Regions from separate parts of the Streptomyces sp. NPDC048258 genome, predicted to be linked through region 3. Evidence: riboswitches for the same ligand, from Rfam matches in the RefSeq annotation. Region 3 holds a riboswitch; each other region holds the start of a gene.
The links. A riboswitch is a leader RNA that binds a small molecule or an ion and turns the genes downstream of it on or off. The one in region 3 is predicted to bind cyclic di-AMP.
Positions count from the first base shown of each region.

Region 1: another riboswitch for cyclic di-AMP. It lies ahead of ACGFYQ_RS29445 (transglycosylase family protein); the one in region 3 lies ahead of ACGFYQ_RS38610 (M23 family metallopeptidase).
Region 2: another riboswitch for cyclic di-AMP. It lies ahead of ACGFYQ_RS09395 (peptidoglycan DD-metalloendopeptidase family protein); the one in region 3 lies ahead of ACGFYQ_RS38610 (M23 family metallopeptidase).

Region 1 covers NZ_JBICZH010000015.1:132,068-138,235, forward strand. Annotated here, with positions in the region: gene ACGFYQ_RS29435 (cytochrome P450) at 1-693, shown strand, start outside; gene ACGFYQ_RS29440 (transglycosylase family protein) at 797-1,858, shown strand; cyclic di-AMP (ydaO/yuaA leader) riboswitch at 2,135-2,307, shown strand; gene ACGFYQ_RS29445 (transglycosylase family protein) at 2,311-3,009, shown strand; gene eno (phosphopyruvate hydratase) at 3,293-4,579, shown strand; gene ACGFYQ_RS29455 (septum formation initiator family protein) at 4,671-5,159, shown strand; gene ACGFYQ_RS29460 (DUF501 domain-containing protein) at 5,209-5,757, shown strand; gene ACGFYQ_RS29465 (exopolyphosphatase) at 5,754-6,168, shown strand, end outside.
Region 2 covers NZ_JBICZH010000003.1:409,893-416,060, forward strand. Annotated here, with positions in the region: gene ACGFYQ_RS09380 (ATP-binding protein) at 1-545, opposite strand, end outside; gene ACGFYQ_RS09385 (MBL fold metallo-hydrolase) at 929-2,128, opposite strand; gene ACGFYQ_RS09390 (SGNH/GDSL hydrolase family protein) at 2,247-3,032, opposite strand; gene ACGFYQ_RS09395 (peptidoglycan DD-metalloendopeptidase family protein) at 3,196-4,161, opposite strand; cyclic di-AMP (ydaO/yuaA leader) riboswitch at 4,166-4,373, opposite strand; gene ACGFYQ_RS09400 (tyrosine-protein phosphatase) at 4,664-5,455, shown strand; gene ACGFYQ_RS09405 (aspartate aminotransferase family protein) at 5,474-6,168, opposite strand, start outside.
Region 3 covers NZ_JBICZH010000032.1:40,703-46,870, reverse strand. Annotated here, with positions in the region: gene ACGFYQ_RS38625 (GNAT family N-acetyltransferase) at 1-2,017, opposite strand, end outside; gene ACGFYQ_RS38620 (HPr family phosphocarrier protein) at 2,202-2,483, shown strand; gene ACGFYQ_RS38615 (GntR family transcriptional regulator) at 2,748-3,425, opposite strand; gene ACGFYQ_RS38610 (M23 family metallopeptidase) at 3,618-4,421, opposite strand; cyclic di-AMP (ydaO/yuaA leader) riboswitch at 4,434-4,593, opposite strand; gene ACGFYQ_RS38605 (M16 family metallopeptidase) at 4,799-6,166, opposite strand.

The DNA of each region.
Region 1 (6,168 bases), on a different contig from region 3:
GGCGGGGTGGCCCGTTCCGTCAAGCAGATGCGGACCTATCTCGGTGAACTCATCCATCGCAAAAGGGATGATCTGGGCAATGATCTGATCTCGGACCTGATCCGGGCGAGCGACCACGGCGACCACCTCACGGAGGTCGAGGCCACCGCCATGGCTTTCATCCTGCTTTTCGCCGGTTTCGAGACGACCGTGAACCTCATCGGCAACGGCGTCCACTCCCTCTTCATGAACCCCGGCGAGCGCGAACGCCTCCAGCTCTCCCTCGCCGCGGGCGAGCGGGACCTGCTGGAGACCGGGATCGAGGAACTCCTGCGCTACGACGGCCCGGTGGAGCTGGCCACGTGGCGGTTCGCCACCGAGCCGCTGACCCTCGGCGGGCAGTCGATCGCGGCCGGCGATCCGGTCCTGGTCGTCCTCGCGGCCGCCGACCGCGACCCGGAGCGCTTCGCCGACCCGGACACCCTCGACCTCTCCCGCACCGACAACCAGCACCTCGGGTACGGGCACGGCATCCACTACTGCCTGGGCGCTCCGCTCGCGCGACTTGAGGGACAGACGGCGCTTGCGACTTTGCTCACGCGTCTGCCGGATCTGGAACTCGCCGTTCCGCCGGAAGACCTGCGCTGGCGCGGCGGGCTGATCATGCGTGGCCTGCGCACCCTTCCCGTGCGCTTTACACCCCGAAACATCTGAGGGCCGTCTGACCGGAAGTCAGATACCGACCGGAGTTGTGACAATCGTTCGAAGGCCGCTAGGTTCTGCCGTTACCCAGCCGTTATGCGAAAGGTGCAGCCTCATGCGTTCCGGGAACGGCCGTCACAGACGCCCCCGTCAGGTGCCCGCGATAGTCGTCACCGCAGGAGTCACAGGCTCCGCGCTGGCCCTGCCGCTTCTTGCCGCCACCAACGCCTCCGCGGCCGACACCTCCACGTGGGACAAGGTCGCCGAATGCGAGAGCGGGGGCAGCTGGAGCGCCAACTACGGCAGCGGCCAGTACGGCGGCCTCCAGTTCACGCAGGACCAGTGGCAGAGCGCCGGCGGGCTCGACTTCGCCAAGCGGGCCGACCTGGCGAGCCGGTCCCAGCAGATCGCGGTGGCCGAGCGCGTACTGGCCTCCCAGGGGCCGCAGGCGTGGCCGCTGTGCGCTGCCTCGGCCGGACTGGACGGGCAGAGCCCCGCCGCGGCCGTCGACCCCGGTCTGCCCGGCGGCCCGGGGGTGATCGCCCCGACGCCCTCCCGGCCGGACACCACCGTGCCCTCGACGGGGACCGGCAAGCCGTCCACGGACTTCGGCGCCCCGACCCAGCCGGCCCCGAGCCCGTCGGACACCCCGTCGTTCGTGCTCCCCGACGGCCCGCTCGCGCCGTCCCTCGGACTGCCCGTCATGCCCTCGCCGGACGAGCCCACGACCCCGGCCCCGACTCCGACGGACCCGGGTGCGCCGACCGCCCCCGTGGACCCGAGCGCGCCCACCACGCCGCCCGGCACCCCCGGCCTGCCCCCGGTCACCCCGGCCGACCCCACGGCCCCCACAACTCCGGGCGCCACGACGGACCCCGTGGACCCGACGGCACCGGCCGCCCCGGGCGCCTCCGCCGACCCCACCGCACCGCCCGCCACGGCGCCCGAGGGCAGCGGCAAGCACCGCGGAGCGCCCGCGCCCGAGGCACCCGTCACATCTGACGCCGCGTCGGACCCCGTGTACACCGTGAAGGCGGGCGACAGCCTGGCGACCATCGCGGACGCCAAGGGGGTCAAGGGCGGCTGGAACGCGCTCTACGAGGCCAACGAGCAGGTCATCGGCGGGAACGCCGATCTGATCAAGCCCGGTCAGAACCTGGATCTAACCGCGCAATAAGGGCACTTAAGCCACCCGGTAAGAGTTGATTGTCCGTTTTCTGTAAGTGAGACATGTGTCTCTTCCGGTCAACTGGCGTGTCTCGTCCCGGGGCTTCCGCAATCCCCACCCTCACCTGCGCAAACACCCCTACAAGGGGCGCAAGTAGGGGCCGTTTCTCCCCGATGGCGGTCGTTGAACATCGGGGAGAGACCTGTCTACCTTCTGAATCGCTCGCCATCGTGAGCTCCTTCGACCGCATCGCCGAATCCTGCCGGCGGACGGGGGGAACAGTCGTCGCGTCAAGCGCCGAAGGCAGGAGCGGGGGAACCAAGGTAGGTGCCGGGAGCGGCCGTTGAGAGACGGTCACGCCACCGGCTAGGGGTTAAGACGTGCGCTAGGTCGCACGGCCGGGCAACTCACTCGCCCGAACCCGACAGCTCACCTCGTAGGCGTCGGTGAGGAGAAACTCCATGCTGCTTTCCGGCAAGGGCAAGCACCGCCGCGGTTCCAAGGCCGTCCGCATCGTCACGCTCGCCGGTGTCGCCGGTGTGGCCGTCGCCGCCCCCCTGATGGCCGCGGGCTCCGCCAGCGCCGCCACCGCTTCCGAGTGGGACCGCGTGGCGCAGTGCGAGTCCGGCGGCAACTGGGCCATCAACACGGGCAACGGCTACTACGGCGGCCTGCAGTTCTCGTCCTCCACCTGGGCCGCGTACGGCGGCAAGACGTACGCCCCGCAGGCCAACCAGGCCTCGAAGTCCCAGCAGATAGCCATAGCCGAGAAGGTCCTCAAGGGCCAGGGCAAGGGCGCCTGGCCGTCCTGCGGCGTGGGTCTGTCGAACTCCTCCTACACCGGCGGGGGCGCGACCGAGACCCCGAAGCAGACGGAGAAGAAGACCGAGACCAAGAAGACCCAGCCGAAGAAGACCGAGCCGAAGAAGGAGACGAAGCGCTCCGAGACCCCGGCTCCGACCACCCGCTCCGAGCGCTCCGAGGCCCCGGCCCCGAAGACCGGCAACGGCTCGTACGAGGTCAAGTCCGGCGACACCCTGGGCAGCATCGCCGAGGCCAACGGCGTCAAGGGCGGCTGGGAGAAGCTCTTCGAGCTGAACAAGGACATCGTCTCGGACGCCGACCTGATCTTCCCGGGTCAGAAGCTGAAGCTCAGCTGAACACTGCGGCAACAGCCGCAGCAGTCGCAGTAACACGCACCATCCCCACCGCCCGGCGCGCCTCCCCCCACGCGCCGGGCGGCGGCGCGTGCGCCGTCGGAACCGCGGTCATCCGGCGCCGATCCAGAGTCCTATGTCCCGGAAGAGGGGTATTCGGGCTCTTTTTCGTCCCAGGACCCGGGCGGTCGGCCGGTCGAGTGCCCGGAGCCGGTTAGGCTCTAGTCGGCAAGGCCATCCCACGGCCTGACGCCACCGCACACCCAGCGTCACATCCCAGAAGGAGATGCTCGTGCCGTCCATCGACGTCGTCGTAGCCCGGGAAATCCTGGACTCCCGAGGCAACCCCACGGTCGAGGTCGAGGTGGGCCTCGACGATGGCAGCACCGGCCGTGCTGCAGTTCCGTCCGGCGCCTCCACCGGTGCATTCGAGGCCATCGAGCTGCGTGACGGTGACCCCAACCGTTACTTCGGCAAGGGCGTGGAGAAGGCCGTCCTGGCCGTCATCGAGCAGATCGGCCCGGAGCTCGTCGGCTACGACGCCACCGAGCAGCGTCTGATCGACCAGGCCATGTTCGACCTGGACGCCACCGACAACAAGGGCTCCCTCGGCGCCAACGCCATCCTCGGCGTCTCCCTGGCCGTCGCGCACGCCGCGTCCGAGGCCTCGGACCTTCCGCTCTTCCGCTACCTCGGCGGCCCGAACGCGCACCTGCTGCCCGTTCCGATGATGAACATCCTCAACGGTGGGTCGCACGCCGACTCCAACGTGGACATCCAGGAGTTCATGATCGCCCCGATCGGCGCGGAGTCCTTCTCCGAGGCGCTGCGCTGGGGTGCCGAGGTCTACCACACCCTCAAGAAGGTCCTGCACACCAAGGGCCTCTCCACCGGCCTGGGTGACGAGGGCGGCTTCGCCCCGAACCTGGAGTCCAACCGCGCCGCGCTCGACCTCATCGTCGAGGCCATCAAGCAGGCCGGCTACACCCCGGGCAAGGACATCGCGCTCGCGCTCGACGTCGCCGCGTCCGAGTTCTACAAGGACGGCAAGTACGAGTTCGAGGGCCAGTCCCGCTCGGCCTCCGAGATGACCGACTACTACGCCGAACTCGTCGAGGCGTACCCGCTGGTCTCCATCGAGGACCCGCTGTTCGAGGACGACTGGGCCGGCTGGAAGACCATCACCGACCGCCTGGGCGCCAAGGTCCAGATCGTCGGCGACGACCTCTTCGTCACCAACCCGGAGCGCCTGGCCCGCGGTATCGAGGAGGGCTCCGCGAACGCCCTGCTCGTGAAGGTGAACCAGATCGGTTCGCTGACCGAGACCCTGGACGCCGTCGAGATGGCCCAGCGCAACGGCTTCAAGTGCATGATGTCGCACCGCTCCGGTGAGACCGAGGACGTCACCATCGCCGACCTCGCCGTCGCCGTGAACTGCGGCCAGATCAAGACCGGCGCCCCGGCCCGCTCGGACCGCGTCGCCAAGTACAACCAGCTGCTGCGCATCGAGGAGATCCTCGACGACGCCGCGGTGTACGCGGGCCGCAGCGCGTTCCCGCGCTTCAAGGGCTAATCACGCTCTTGCTTCCGTACGTCCCCGCACTCGGTCCCGTACCGTGTGCGGGGACGTATTGCGTAGTGCGTACATAGGGGAGGCGGGATCAATGGCCGGGAACCGGGATCGGTTCTCCACCTTCTCGACCGCGACCAGGCTCAAGCAGCTCGGCGAGCGGACCGCCGCCCACGTCTACCGCTCGCAGTCGCGCCGCCAGGTCCGCCGCAGCCGGCTCACCGGCCGCGCGGCCCTCCTGGTGCTCGTCCTCTGTACGCTGGTCGTCGCCCTCGCGTATCCGATGCGCCAGTACGTCTCCCAGCGCTCGGAGATCGCGGAGCAGCAGCGGGCCGCCGCCGCCGCGCGGGACCGCCTGGAACGGCTCCGCGACGAGAAGGCCCGCTGGCAGGACAACGCCTACGCGGAGCAGCAGGCGCGCAAGCACCTGCACTTCCTGCGCCCGGGGGAGATCGGCTACATCATGACCGACCCCGGGGCACAGGCCGCCGAGCGGCACCGGACCGGCCAGGCCGGCTCGGACCGCCCCTGGTACTCCAACGTCTGGGACGGCGTCGACAAGGCCGACCGCCCCGGCGAATGAACCAGTTCCACCCGTCATAGAACCGCGAACGAAGAGACTCCCTCCAGGCATGCAGACGCCCCCGCCCCAGACCGACCGGACCGAGCCGACCGACGCGGACATCGAGGCGTTCGAGCAGCAGCTCGGCCGCCCGCCGCGCGGGCTGCGCGCCATCGCGCACCGCTGCCCCTGCGGCCAGCCGGACGTGGTGGAGACCGCCCCGCGGCTCCCCGACGGCACCCCCTTCCCGACGCTGTACTACCTGACGTGCCCGCGCGCGGCCTCCGCGATCGGCACGCTCGAGGCCAACGGCGTGATGAAGGAGATGCAGGCCCGGCTCGCCGAGGACCCCGAGCTCGCCGCCGCCTACCAGGCCGCGCACGAGGACTACATCCGGCGCCGCGACGCCATCGAGGTGCTCCAGGGCTTCCCGAGCGCCGGCGGGATGCCGGACCGGGTCAAGTGCCTGCACGTGCTGGTCGGCCACTCCCTGGCCGCGGGCCCGGGCGTGAACCCGTTCGGCGACGAGGCCCTCGCGATGCTGCCCGAGTGGTGGGCCAAGGGCGCCTGCGTCACCCCGTGCGCGGAGAAGGCGGAGCCCGAGGAGACGGACGCGTGACCCGGGTCGCGGGCATCGACTGCGGTACGAACGCCATCCGGCTGCTCGTCGCGGACTGCGACCTCGCGACCGGCGAGCTGGTCGAGGTCGACCGGCGGATGATCATCGTCCGCCTCGGTCAGGGCGTGGACAAGACCGGCCGCCTCGCCCCGGAGGCGCTGGAGCGAACCTTCGCCGCCTGCCGTGAGTACGCGGCGGTCATCAAGGAACTCGGCGCCGAGCGGGTGCGCTTCGTGGCGACCTCGGCCTCCCGGGACGCCGAGAACCGGGACGAGTTCGTCCGGGGCGTACTGGACATCCTGGGCGTCGAGCCCGAGGTGATCTCCGGTGACCAGGAGGCGGAGTTCTCCTTCACCGGCGCCACCAAGGAGCTCACCGCGCACGAGCACCTGGAGCGGCCGTTCCTGGTCG
Region 2 (6,168 bases), on a different contig from region 3:
ACCTCGACCTTGCGCTCGCTGTCGGACGGCGTGGCCGGACCGGCCAGCCGTACGAGGGTCGTGTGGGCCTGTTCGCGGGCGCCGCGCAGCTCCTGGGAGAGCAGCCAGAACTCGTCCACCCCGGCCGGGTCGGCGCCGAGCGGTGGTCCCGTCGGTCCGCCGCGCACGGGGCGGGGCGGGGTCTCGCCCCGCTCCAGCCGGTCGGCGGCCGTCCGCAGCTCCTGGCGGCCGCGCACGCTGGATCGGCGCAGCGCCTCGCACCGGTCCCGGACGGCCTTGGCCCCGCGCTGGGCCCCGAGCAGGGCGGCGGCGAGGGCTCCCAGGACGAGGAGGGCGCAGCCGGTGAGCACGGGCCAGAGCCGGGGGTCCCGCTCGCCGGCTCCCCCGCCGAGCTGGAGGGTGAAGATGACCGCGGCGGTGCCGCTGAGCCCGGCGGCGAGCGTGGGCAGGACGGCGGCGCGGACCAGCTGAGGGCGTATCTGCCTGCCGGGACCGGTGACGGCGTGTCTCGACGGGGCGTGGCGGGCGGCGCGGAGTCCGGACATCGGCGTCCTCGGTACGTGGGGCCCGGCCCCCAGCGATCCCGGGGCCCGGTGTTGATCACCGGATACCCACGCTAGACCGCACCGTCCCGCCCCGGACGGCCAGTTGGGGAAGTTCGCGGTGGTGCTTCCCGCTCCCGGTGGAGCGCTCGTACAGCCGCCCGAATCCGCCGGGTCGCCCCTGGCGAGGACCGGCGACGACCGCACGCCCCCGAGGGCCGGGGCGCCGCCCCCACCTCGGACGGCCGCCCCCATCTCAGGCCTGCGGACGCCCCCGCCCCGGTCGTGCTCCCGCGCAAGCGGGCCCGGTACCCGCAGGCCGGCCCGGTACCCGGAGGCGAGCCCGGCTCCCGGAGGCGGGCCCGCCCTGCGGCGGGCCCGGTACGTCAGGACCCGACGGCCTCGGGCTCCTCGCGGATCACGCCCGTCGCCCGGGCCGTGGTAACCGCGGCGACCGACACCTCCGGCGCGGCGTGGCTACCCGTCACGAACGGTCGCCACCAGGGCTGCGCCGGGGCCTCGGCGGAGCCGGGCTCGAAGGGCTGGCCCGGGATCGGCAGGGCGACCGCCGATCCGGTGGCTTCTGCCGCGGCCAGGGTGCCCTCGCCCGGTTCGTCCCACGGGTGGAGGGCCAGGTTGAAGGTGCCCCAGTGGATCGGCAGCATTGTGCCGCGCGGGGTGCCGCCCTGGAGGTCGAGGTGGGCGCGCATGCCTTCCTCGGGCGTCATGTGGATGTCGGGCCAGTACTCCGAATACGCGCCGATCTGGATCATCGTGGCGTCGAACGGCCCGTGCTCGGCGCCGATCTCCTCGAAGCCGGGGAAGTAGCCGGTGTCGCCGCTGTGGTAGATGCGGTGCTCGTCGCCCGCGACGACCCAGGACGCCCACAGGGTGTTCTGCTGGTTACGGAGCCCGCGGCCGCAGAAGTGCCGGGCGGGGGTCGCCGTCAGCGAGAGCCCGGCGACCTTGGTGCTCTCGTTCCAGTCCAGCTCGCGCAGCCGGTCGGCCGGAACGCCCCAGCGCTCCAGGTGCGCGCCGACTCCGAGCGGGACGGCGAAGACCGTGTCCGTACCGGCCAGCGCCTTGATCGTCGGCAGGTCGAGGTGGTCGTAGTGGTCGTGCGAGATGACCACCACGTCGGCCGTCCCCAGCGAGGCCAGCGGCACCGGCACGGGGTGCAGCCGCTTGGGGCCGGCGAAAGGGAAGGGGGAGCACCGCTCGCCCCAGACCGGGTCGAACAGCACGCGTCGGCCGTCGATCTCGGCGAGCACGCTGGAGTGCCCCATCCAGGTGAGCCGCAGGCCGCTCACGGGCGGCTTCGCCAGCTCCGCGAGGGTCGTCGGGTACACGGGGATCGGGGCACCGGGATTGCGCCGGAGCCGCTGCTCCTTGTGGAAGTAGATCTTGGCGAACTCCGCCATCGACCCCGAGGGTCTGGTCCGGGCCCCGACCGGATTCTGGAAGACGCCGTCTGCGAAGTTCGGCGAGCGGCGGATCCGCTCCAGCCGGGCACCGGACGGGTCCGCGCCGAAGGCTTCGGGCCGCAGGGCGCGCAGCCGGGGACGCAGGGGACGGGAGCCGGTCAAAGCGCCTCCTGGGAGGGTGGGGTCAGGACGGTCGTCGGTCTACGACCATCCCAACGCACACGTACCCCGAAGGATTCCGCTTGCGGCCCCCGGTCCGCGGCGCCTCCGCCTCCGCCTCCTAGAGCGGAAGCAGGTCGGGCCGCTTCGCCTCCACGTGGTCCCCCGAGGACTCCCCGCGCAGCCGGCGGCCGATCCACGGCACCAGGTGCTCGCGCGCCCACTGGATGTTGTCCCGGGTCACGTCCACCGAGCCGCGCGGCCGCTGCGGCGGCCACGGCTGGTCGGGGTCGGTGGGCACCTCCAGCCCCAGCACCTGGGCGGCGCGCAGCGCGACCCGTGTGTGCCCCTCGGGCGAGAGGTGCAGCCGGTCGGCGTCCCAGGCCCGCCGGTCCTGTACGGACTTCAGCGACCAGAGGTCGAGCACCGGGCAGTCGTAGCGGTCGGCGATGGCGCGGACGTGCGCGCTGTACGTCGCCACCTTGCCCCGGAGGTGCTTGAGGACCGGCACGCCCCGCGTGTCGAAGCCGGTGGTGATCATGACGTGGCCGACGGCCCCGGTGAGGTCGGCGACGGCGGCCTCGAACCGCTCCGCCACGTCGTCCGGGTCGCTGCCGGGCCGGATGATGTCGTTGCCGCCCGCGCAGAAGGTCACGAGGTCCGGCGCGAGCTCCTTGGCCCGCGGGACCTGTTCGGCCACGATCTGGTCGAGGAGCCGGCCGCGCACGGCCAGGTTCGCGTACCGGAAGTCGTGCTCGTCACGCCGGTCGGCCAGGAGCACGGCGAGCCGGTCCGCCCAGCCGAGAAAAGAATCCCCGGGTCCCGGGTCCCCCACGCCCTCGGTGAAGCTGTCCCCGATCGCCGCGTACGAGCCGATGGTCTTGAGTGTCGTCGTCGTCGCTGCCACAGGACGACATCCTTCACTCCCGTACACGACCTACGCCAACGTAAGCAGGGGTTGACGGACCGTGATCTTTACCACGCGGGGGATAAGGAATACGTACACGCGAGGCCGGGACCCCCCTCGGGCCCCGGCCTCACGCGTGTCGGTGTTCCGACGGCGGGTGCCGTCAGATGCTCACGCCCTTCGAGCGGAGGTAGGCGACCGGGTCGATGTCCGAGCCGTAGGACGGGCCCGTGCGGATCTCGAAGTGGAGGTGCGGGCCGGTCGAGTTGCCGGTGGAGCCGGAGAGGCCGATGCGCTGGCCGCCGGTGACGCTCTGGCCCGCCGAGACGGACAGCTGGGAGAGGTGGCCGTACTGCGAGTAGGTCCCGTCCTCGTGCTTGATGATGACCTCGTTGCCGTACGCGCCGGCCCAGCCGGCCGAGACCACGGTGCCCGCGCCGACGGCCTTGACGGTGGTGCCGGAGCTCGCGATGAAGTCGACGCCGGTGTGGTAGCCGGAGGACCACATGCTGCCCGCGACCTTGTACTGGGTGGAGATCCCGCCGCTCACCGGGGCGACGAAGCCGGCGGCCGACTGCTGCGAAGCCGGCGCCTCGGCGGCGGAGTCCTGCTGCGCCGGTGCGGCCTTCTCGGCGGGCTTCGGAGCCGACTTCGGAGCCAGCTTCGGAGCGGCCTTGGGGGCCGACTTCGGAGCGGCCTTGGGGGCCGGGGCGGGCGCGGTTTCGGCGACCGGGGCCGCCTCGCCCTTCGCGCCGAGGGTCAGCTTCAGGCCCGGGTGGATGAGGGAGGGGTTGGTGCCGACGGCCTCGCGGTTGTCGGCGTACAGCCGCTCCCAGCCGCCGGAGAGGTGGCGCTCGGCGGCGATCTTGGAGAGGTAGTCGCCCGGCACGACCGTGTAGACGGTCGGCGCGGTCTCCACGGCGGCGGCGGGCGCGGCCTGGAGCGAGAGGGGAAGCTGCGGCGCCACGGCGGGGGCCGCGGCCGGCGCGGCGGCCGGAGCGCCGGCCGCGTGGGCACCGGCGGCGCCCATCAGGGGCAGCGCGAGCGCCGCACCACCGGTGCCCGCGACGGCGAGGCCGCGGGCCATGGAACGGGACTTGGGACGGCGGTGCTTGCCCTTTGCAGACATGGCGAATTCCTCTCCGTCGCCTGCGAGGTGAGCTGTCGGGTTCGGACTGGAGATGTCCGGCCGTCCATGTGCGGGACATGTACGGCTTCACCCCGAGCCATCCCGGAATAAAGATCCGGAACAGCGGCTTACCTGGTTCCCCCGCTCCTGCCGCGCGCGTGAATAGTCGGGTGCGGTTTCCGGGCAGTGGCAGGATTCGGCGGTCCACCCGGATCGATCGCGAAGGTAATCCCATAAGGCGGCACGTAACAAGCCGTGAATTCCCTGACGGAATCACAGGGATGAGGGACCGACGGAATTCCGGTCACCCTGCGTCCATTCCCCACTGCCAACAACCGCCCCGGCCGGGCCATTCGCCTTTTGCGATCAGGCACGCACGGTCACCGTATGATCTGGCTCACGGGGACGTGTCCGATCTCGCCGCTGTTCATGGCAAGTTGGCGCCAAGTAGCGTAATTCGGACAGACGGACAGACGCCCCACGACGAAGCGGAGGAGTTCCCGTGACCCAGCAGATACAGGAGCCGGAGCTGTCCGGAGTGCGCAATTTCCGCGATGTGGGCGGATTGCCGACTTCTGACGGACGAAGGGTCAAGACGGGACGACTGTTCCGAAGCGGACATCTGGCGCATGCCACTGAAAACGATGCAGAATTCCTCTCCTCGCTCGGGCTCCACACCGTCTTCGACTTCCGCAACAACGCCGACCACGCCCTGGAGGGGCCGGACGTCGAACTGCCCGGCGTACGGAACGTCAACATCCCGCTCTCGGATCCGGCCGACGGCCGGGAGTTCTGGAAGATGGTCCGCGACGGCGACCTCGACCAGCTCCGCTCGATCCTGGGCGACGGGAAGGCCGCGGCCCGGATGTCGAACTCGTACCGCGGGATCATCAAGCACCGCACCGCCGAGCACGGCCGGGTGGTGCGCGCCCTCGCCGAGGACAGCGTGCCCGCCCTCCTGCACTGCGCGGCGGGCAAGGACCGGGCCGGCCTGTCGATCGCCGTCACCCTGCTCGCGCTGCGCGTCGAGCGGGAGGCGATCGTGGCGGACTACCTGGAGTCGAACGCCCCGCACCGCCGCTACCGGGTGCGCCGCAGCAGCGAGTCGGCCGAGGCCCGCTCCCCCGAGGTGATGGAGCTACTCGCCCCGCTCTTCGACGCCCGCGCCGAGTACCTGGAGGCGGCCTTCGAGACCATCGACGAGCACTGGGGCGGTGTGGACCGCTACCTGGCCGAGGGCCTCGGGCTCACGCCCGAGACCCTCGGCCGGCTGCGGGACCGGCTGCTCGACTGACGACGGCGGGGCAGGCCGTCACCGGTTGCCGACGGCCTGCTTCACCAGGGTCCTGCCGAAGTCCCACATCAGCCCGGACCCGCCGTGCGCCTCGTCCATGACGTCCCGGAAAGCGCCGACGAACCGGTCGACGTCCCGCTCGTCCACGATCAGCGGCGGGATGAGCTTGATCACTTCCAGGTGGTCCCCGGACACCTGCGTGAGGATCCGGTGCTTCTGCAGCAGCGGCACCACGACCATCTGCGCGAAGAGCCCCTTGCGGGCCGCCTGCAGCATGGCCCACCGGCTGCGCAGCCCCAGCGAGGACGGCCGGCCGAACTCGATGCCGATCATCAGGCCGCGCCCGCGCACCTCGTGCAGCAGCTCGTACTCGTCCACCAGGGCCGCGAGCCGTCCGCGCAGCAGGTCGCCCATGGCCCGGGCGTTGGCCACGACCTCCTCGTCCTCCATGACCGAGAGGACGGCCAGTCCGGCCGCCATCGCCTGCGCGTTGGAGCCGAAGCTCGCGGAGTGCACGAGGACCCGGTCCATGGACGAGTAGACCTTCTTGAAGATCCAGTCCTTGCCCAGGGTCGCGCCGACCGGCACGTAGCCGCCCGACAGCGCCTTGGCCACGCACACCAGGTCCGGTTCCACGCCCGGCTCGTGCTGGTACGCGTAGAAGTCGCCGGTACGCCCGAGGCCGGTCTGCACCTCGTCCGCGATCAGCAGCG
Region 3 (6,168 bases):
TGGACCGCCGCCACTGTCCGTACCGGACGGCTTCGGCGATGGCCCGTACGGCCCGCTCGGCGGCGGGGTAGCTCGGGATCCGGACCTGCGCCTCGGCCCGCCCGACGGGAGAGGGCGAGGGAGCGGAGCGCACGTACGGGGGCCGGGGCGCTTCCCCCGTTTCGGGAAGGGGCGGGGTGGGGGGAGGGCCCTGCACGGCGGAGAGGGCTTCGACGAGCTCGCCGAGCTCGACGTGGACCACCGCCACCGGCTTGCCGGGCACCTCGGCCACGGCTTCGCGCAGCGCATCGGCCAGCTCGTCCGCCGGTGCGTGCTCGCTCACCCAGGGAATGGCCGTGACCACCACCGCGTCGCAGTCGTCGGAGGCCAGCGCCGAGACCAGTGCCGCGCGGAAGTCCTCCGGCGAGGCCGCCGTCGTCAGGTCGAGCGGCGGCAGCGGCCGCAGCCCCTGGGCCAGGCAGGCGTCGTACGTGAGCACGCCGAGGGACTCGGAGTTGCCGAGGATCGCGATCCGGGGTCCGGCGGGCAGCGGCTGGGCGGCCAGCAGGAGGCCGACATCGACCAGCTCCGTCACCGTGTCGACCCGGATGACGCCCGCCTGCCGCAGCAGGTCGGAGACGGTGGCGTCGGGGAGCCGGGTGTCCGGGACCACGTGCCCGGCCGGGGTGTGGCGGCCGCCCCTGGCGACGACCACCGGCTTCTCGGCCGCCGTCCGGCGGGCGAGGCGCGTGAACTTACGCGGGTTGCCCAGGGTTTCGAGGTACATCAGGGCGACGTCGGTCGCCTCGTCGTCGTACCAGTACTGGAGGATGTCGTTGCCGGAGACGTCGGCCCGGTTGCCCGCGGAGACGAAGGAGGACAGGCCCTCGCCGCGCCGGAGCAGGGCGGAGAGCAGCGCGATCCCGATCGCCCCGGACTGCGTGAACAGGCCGATACGGCCCCGCATCGGCATCGGCGCGGGCGTCAGCGAGGCGTTGAGCTCCACCTCGGGCGCGGTGTTGATCACCCCGTAGGCGTTCGGCCCGATCAGCCGCATCCCGTACGAGCGCACCTGGCGCACGAGTTCGCGCTGGCGGGCGAGTCCGGCCGGGCCGCTCTCCCCGTATCCGGCAGACAGCACCACGAGCCCCTGCACCCCGTGTTCGCCGCAGGCCGCCACCACCTCGGGGACCCGGTCCGCCGGAACCGCGATCACCGCGAGGTCGACGGGGGCGCCGATGGCTTCGATCGTGCGGTAGGCCCGTACGCCGTCGAGGAGGTCGCGCGTGACCTGCTGGTTGACGGCGTAGAGGTGGCCGTGGAAGCCGCTGTCGCGCAGGTTGCGCAGCGCGGCGGCGCCCACGCCCGCGCCGGAGCGGCTGACTCCGATCACCGCGACCGACCCGGGGGCGAGCAGCCGCTGCACCGAGCGCGCCTCGGCGCGCTGTTCGCGGGCGCGCTGCACGGCGAGGGACTCGGCGGTGGGTTCGAGGTCGAGGGTCAGATGGACGGAGCCGTCCTCGAAGCTGCGCTTCTGCTGGTAGCCGACGTCCGTGAACACTTTGATCATCTTGGTGTTGGCGGGGAGCACTTCGGCGGCGAACCGGCGGATGCCGCGCTCGCGGGCCACCGCGCCGATGTGTTCGAGGAGGGCGGAGGCCACGCCGCGGCCCTGGTGGGCGTCCTGGACGAGGAAGGCGACCTCGGCCTCGTCGGCGGGGCCGGTGGCGGGCCGGCCGTCGGCGCCGATGCGGTCGTAGCGGACGGTGCCGATGAACTCCCCGCCGATGGTCGCCGCGAGGCCGACCCGGTCCACGTAGTCGTGGTGCGTGAACCGGTGCACGTCGCGATCGGAGAGCCGGGGGTAGGGAGCGAAGAAGCGGTAGTACTTCGACTCGTCGGAGACCTGCTCGTAGAAGCTGACCAGCCGGCCCGCGTCCGCGGTGGTGATGGGCCTGATCCGGGCGGTGCCGCCGTCGCGCAGGACGACGTCCGCTTCCCAGTGGGCCGGGTACGAGGGGTCCGACTCGGTGGTCATGGGCCTACCTTACGGCCGGGAACGGCCGGGCAGCGCTCGCGCGGCGCATTAGGCAAGCTGGGGCAAAACGGTGCAAGCTGGGGAAGGTCGAACGGCGGGACATCCGGGCCGAAGGTCGGTCGGAGCATTCCGGGCGTCGTGAGAGACTGGTCTAGACAACCGTAAGAACCTGAAGGGCATCACCATGGCAGAGCGCCGCGTCAACGTCGGCTGGGCCGAGGGCCTGCACGCTCGTCCCGCCTCGATCTTCGTCCGTGCGACGACCGCCTCCGGCGTCCCGGTGACCATCGCCAAGGCCGGCGGCGACCCCGTCAACGCCGCTTCCATGCTGGCTGTTCTGGGCCTGGGCGCCCAGGGCGGCGAGGAGATCGTCCTCGCCTCCGAGGCCGACGGCGCCGAGGTCGCGCTGGACCGCCTCGCGAAGCTGGTCGCCGAGGGTCTCGAGGAGCTCCCCGAGACCGTCTGACCCTTCGGGTTCGACCCACGCAGTACACCCGCGGCAGCCGCGGCCCCACCACCCCGGGGGCCGCGGCTCCGTCGTTTCCGGATCGATTCGGGTTCACGGAATACCGACGGCGGCACGAAAACACAAAAGCACGAAAACACGGCAGCACCGCAGCACCGCAGCGCGAGAATTCGGCTCCGCAGGAATTCGGCGCGTGCAGCTCGTGCATACGACCCGGAAATTCAGGCAGCGCCGCCGGGATACGTCCTTTGTATACGGGCCCTGTTAATGCCGGCCGCTCGCCATGTTTACGGCAGGTTGCGAAGTGCTCACCGTCGGCCGGAGCCGCGGCCGGTGCGCGGCCGCCGCCCGGTCGGCGTGGAGCACCGTCAGCGTCCGGGCCCGCTCCGCGTCCCCCCGCGCCACCGCGTCCACGATCGCCCCGTGCTCCGCCCATGACTCCACCGGCCGGGCCGGCGCCTCCACCACGTACATCCACGCCACCTTGTGCCGCATCTGCGTGAGCAGCGCGATCAGGCCCGGGCTCCCGGAGGCCTGCGCGAGCGTCTCGTGGAACCAGCCGCCCAGGGACCGCAGATCCTCGCCCTGGCCCCGCCTGGCCCGCTCCTGGCCCAGTCTGACCAGCCCGCGCAACACCTTGAGGTGTGCCTCCGTGCGCCGCCGGGCGGCCCTGGCGGCCGCCAGGGGCTCCAGCAGCATCCGCAGCTCCAGGAGGTCGGCGGCCTCCTGCTCGGTCGGCTCGGCCACACAGGCGCCCGCGTGGCGCCGCGTGGTCACGAACCCCTCGGACTCCAGGGTCCGCAGCGCCTCGCGGACCGGGACGCGCGAGACTCCGTACCGGCGGGCCAGCACCTCCTCGGTCAGCCTGCCGCCCGGTTCGAAGACCCCGGAGACGATGTCGTCGCGGATTGCTGTGCATACCGCGTGCGCAGGAATACGCAAGACCGGACCTCCGCCTATTTCCGACTGACACGCTCAATGGACACGCATGCGCGTGCTGCGACTCTATTGCAACACACGATAATTTCCGAGAGCGGTCGGAAATGCGAAACATTTACCGGCGGAGCAGCACGAAGGCCCCGGCTCGGGGAGCCGGGGCCTTCGGTGAAGCGGTGTCGCGCGGTGCGATGCGGGTCAGAGGCTGACGTCGTGCGAGCGCAGGTACGCGATCGGGTCGATGTCCGAGCCGTAGTCGGCACCGGTGCGGGCCTCGAAGTGCAGGTGCGGGCCGCTGGAGTTGCCCGTGGAGCCCGACAGGCCGATCTGCTGGCCGGGGGTGACCTGCTGGCCGACGGAGACGCTCAGCGAGGACATGTGGCCGTACTGGGTGTACGTGCCGTCGTTGTGCTTGATGACGACGTTGTTGCCGTACGCGCCGCCCCAGCCGGCCTCGACGACGACGCCGACGCCCACCGCGTGGACGGAGGTGCCGGAGGCGGCGTGGAAGTCGATGCCGGTGTGGCTGCCGGAGGACCACATGCCGCCGCCCGCCTTGTACTGCGTGCTGACGTACGAGCCCTCGATCGGCGCGACGAAGGTGTTGAGGCGCTTGCGCTCCTCCTCGCGGGCCGCACGCTCGGCGGCTTCACGCTCGGCCTTCGCCTTGGCCTCGGCGAGGCGCTTGGCCTCGGAGGCCCGCTGCTTGGCGTCGGCCTCGGCCTGCGCCTGGGCGGCGGCGTGCTCGGCGGCGCGCTGCTGGGACGCAGCCTGGTCCTGGATGTCGCCCTGGAGCTCCTCCGCGACGACGACGGCGCCGAGCGCGTTGTCCTGGGCGGAGTGGTGATCGCCGTTGTCGGCGGCGAAGGCCGGGGCGGCGAGGGAGCCGACGACACCAGTGGTGGCGAGGGCGGCGATGCCGGCGTAACCGGCGGTCTTGCGGCTCAGACGGCTGGAACCACGGTGCTTACCGGAGCCGGCGGGACGACTGCCAAACGCCATGAAGGGGCTGATCCTTTCCTTCCTTCTCGCCTACCGGGTTAGCTGACGGGTTCGGAGCAGGAAGGTCTCCTACGGACCTCCTCTTGCGAGGCGGCCCGATTCACCCCAGGGACACATGTGGGTCCCCGGCTCCCCAGGCTCGCGCCTGACGGGGACTCGGCGATCGCTGCCCGGTGCCGCGGATGCGGCGGGTACAACTGACGGACAGCACGGGTGACGCTAGGCGGATCATCAGTCAATCGCCAAACAGACACGCCTTTTTGTTGCGTACGCCACACCACATAAAAGCAACCTCCCCACCTAACGGACAAAAGGGGCTCCGGCGGACAAGCCCGCCGAAGCCCCTCTTCGTGTCGGTCAGTTGACCGAGGATTCCGTCAGTTGGTGACGACGCTCACGTCGCCGATCCCGAGGGCGCGCACCGGCGCCTCGATCTGCGCCGCGTCGCCCACCAGGACGGTGACCAGCCGGTCCGCCGGGAAGGCCTTCACGACCGCCGAAGTCGCCTCCACCGTCCCGGTTTCGGCGAGCCGCGCGTACAACTGCGCCTGGAAGTCGTCCGGCAGCTCCTGCTCGACCTGGTCGGCGAGGGTTCCGGCGACCGAGGCTGCCGTCTCGAACTTCAGCGGGGCCACGCCCACCAAGTTCTGCACCGCCACGTCCCGTTCGGCATCGGTCAGGCCGCCCTCCGCGAGGGTGCGCAGCACCTTCCAGAGGTCCTCCAGCGCCGGGCCGGTGTTCGGGGTGTCCACCGAGCCGCTGATGGCGAGCATCGAGGCGCCCTTGCCGTCGGCGGTCGAGCGGAGCACCTGGCCGAAGGCGCGCACGCCGTAGGTGTACCCCTTCTCCTCGCGCAGCACCTTGTCCAGGCGGGAGGTCAGGGTGCCGCCCAGGCAGTACGTGCCGAGCACCTGGGCAGCCCAGACCCGGTCGTGCCGGTCCGGTCCGATCCGGCCGATCAGCAGCTGCGTCTGGACCGCGCCGGGCCGGTCCACGATGACCACGCGGCCCGCGTCGTCGGCGGTCACCGGCGGCACCGGGAGGGGCGCGGCGGTGTCGCCCGTCCAGGCGCCCAGGGTGTCCGCGAGCACGGCGTCCAGGTCGATGCCGGTCAGGTCGCCGACGACCACCGCGGTGGCCGTGGCGGGGCGTACGTGGGCCTCGTAGAAGGCGCGTACGGCCGCGGAGTCGATCCGGGCGACCGTCTCCTCGGTGCCCTGGCGCGGGCGGGACATCCGCAGGGAGGCCGGGAACAGCTCCTTGGAGAGCTGCTTGGCGGCGCGGCGCTGCGGGTTGGCCAGCTCGTGCGGGATCTCGTCGAGCCGGTTGCGCACGAGGCGGTCGACCTCGGCGTCGGCGAAGGCCGGCGCGCGCAGGGCCTCGGCGAGCAGGCCGAGCGCCTTGGGCAGCCGGGAGGCCGGGACCTCCAGGGAGACCCGCAGGCCCGGGTGGTCGGCGTGCGCGTCGAGGGTGGCGCCGCAGCGCTCCAGCTCGGCCGCGAACTCCTCGGCGGAGTGCTTGTCCGTGCCCTCGGACAGCGCGCGGGCCATGATCGTGGCCACGCCGTCCAGGCCCTCGGGCTCGGCGTCCAGCGGGGCGGCGAGGTTGACCTCGACCGCGATCACCTGCTGGCCCGGGCGGTGGCAGCGCAGCAGGGTCAGGCCGTTGGCGAGGACCGAGCGGTCGGGGGCCGGGAAGGCCCACGGCTGGGGCTCCCCGGCCTGCGGGCGCGGGTGGAAGGTCATCG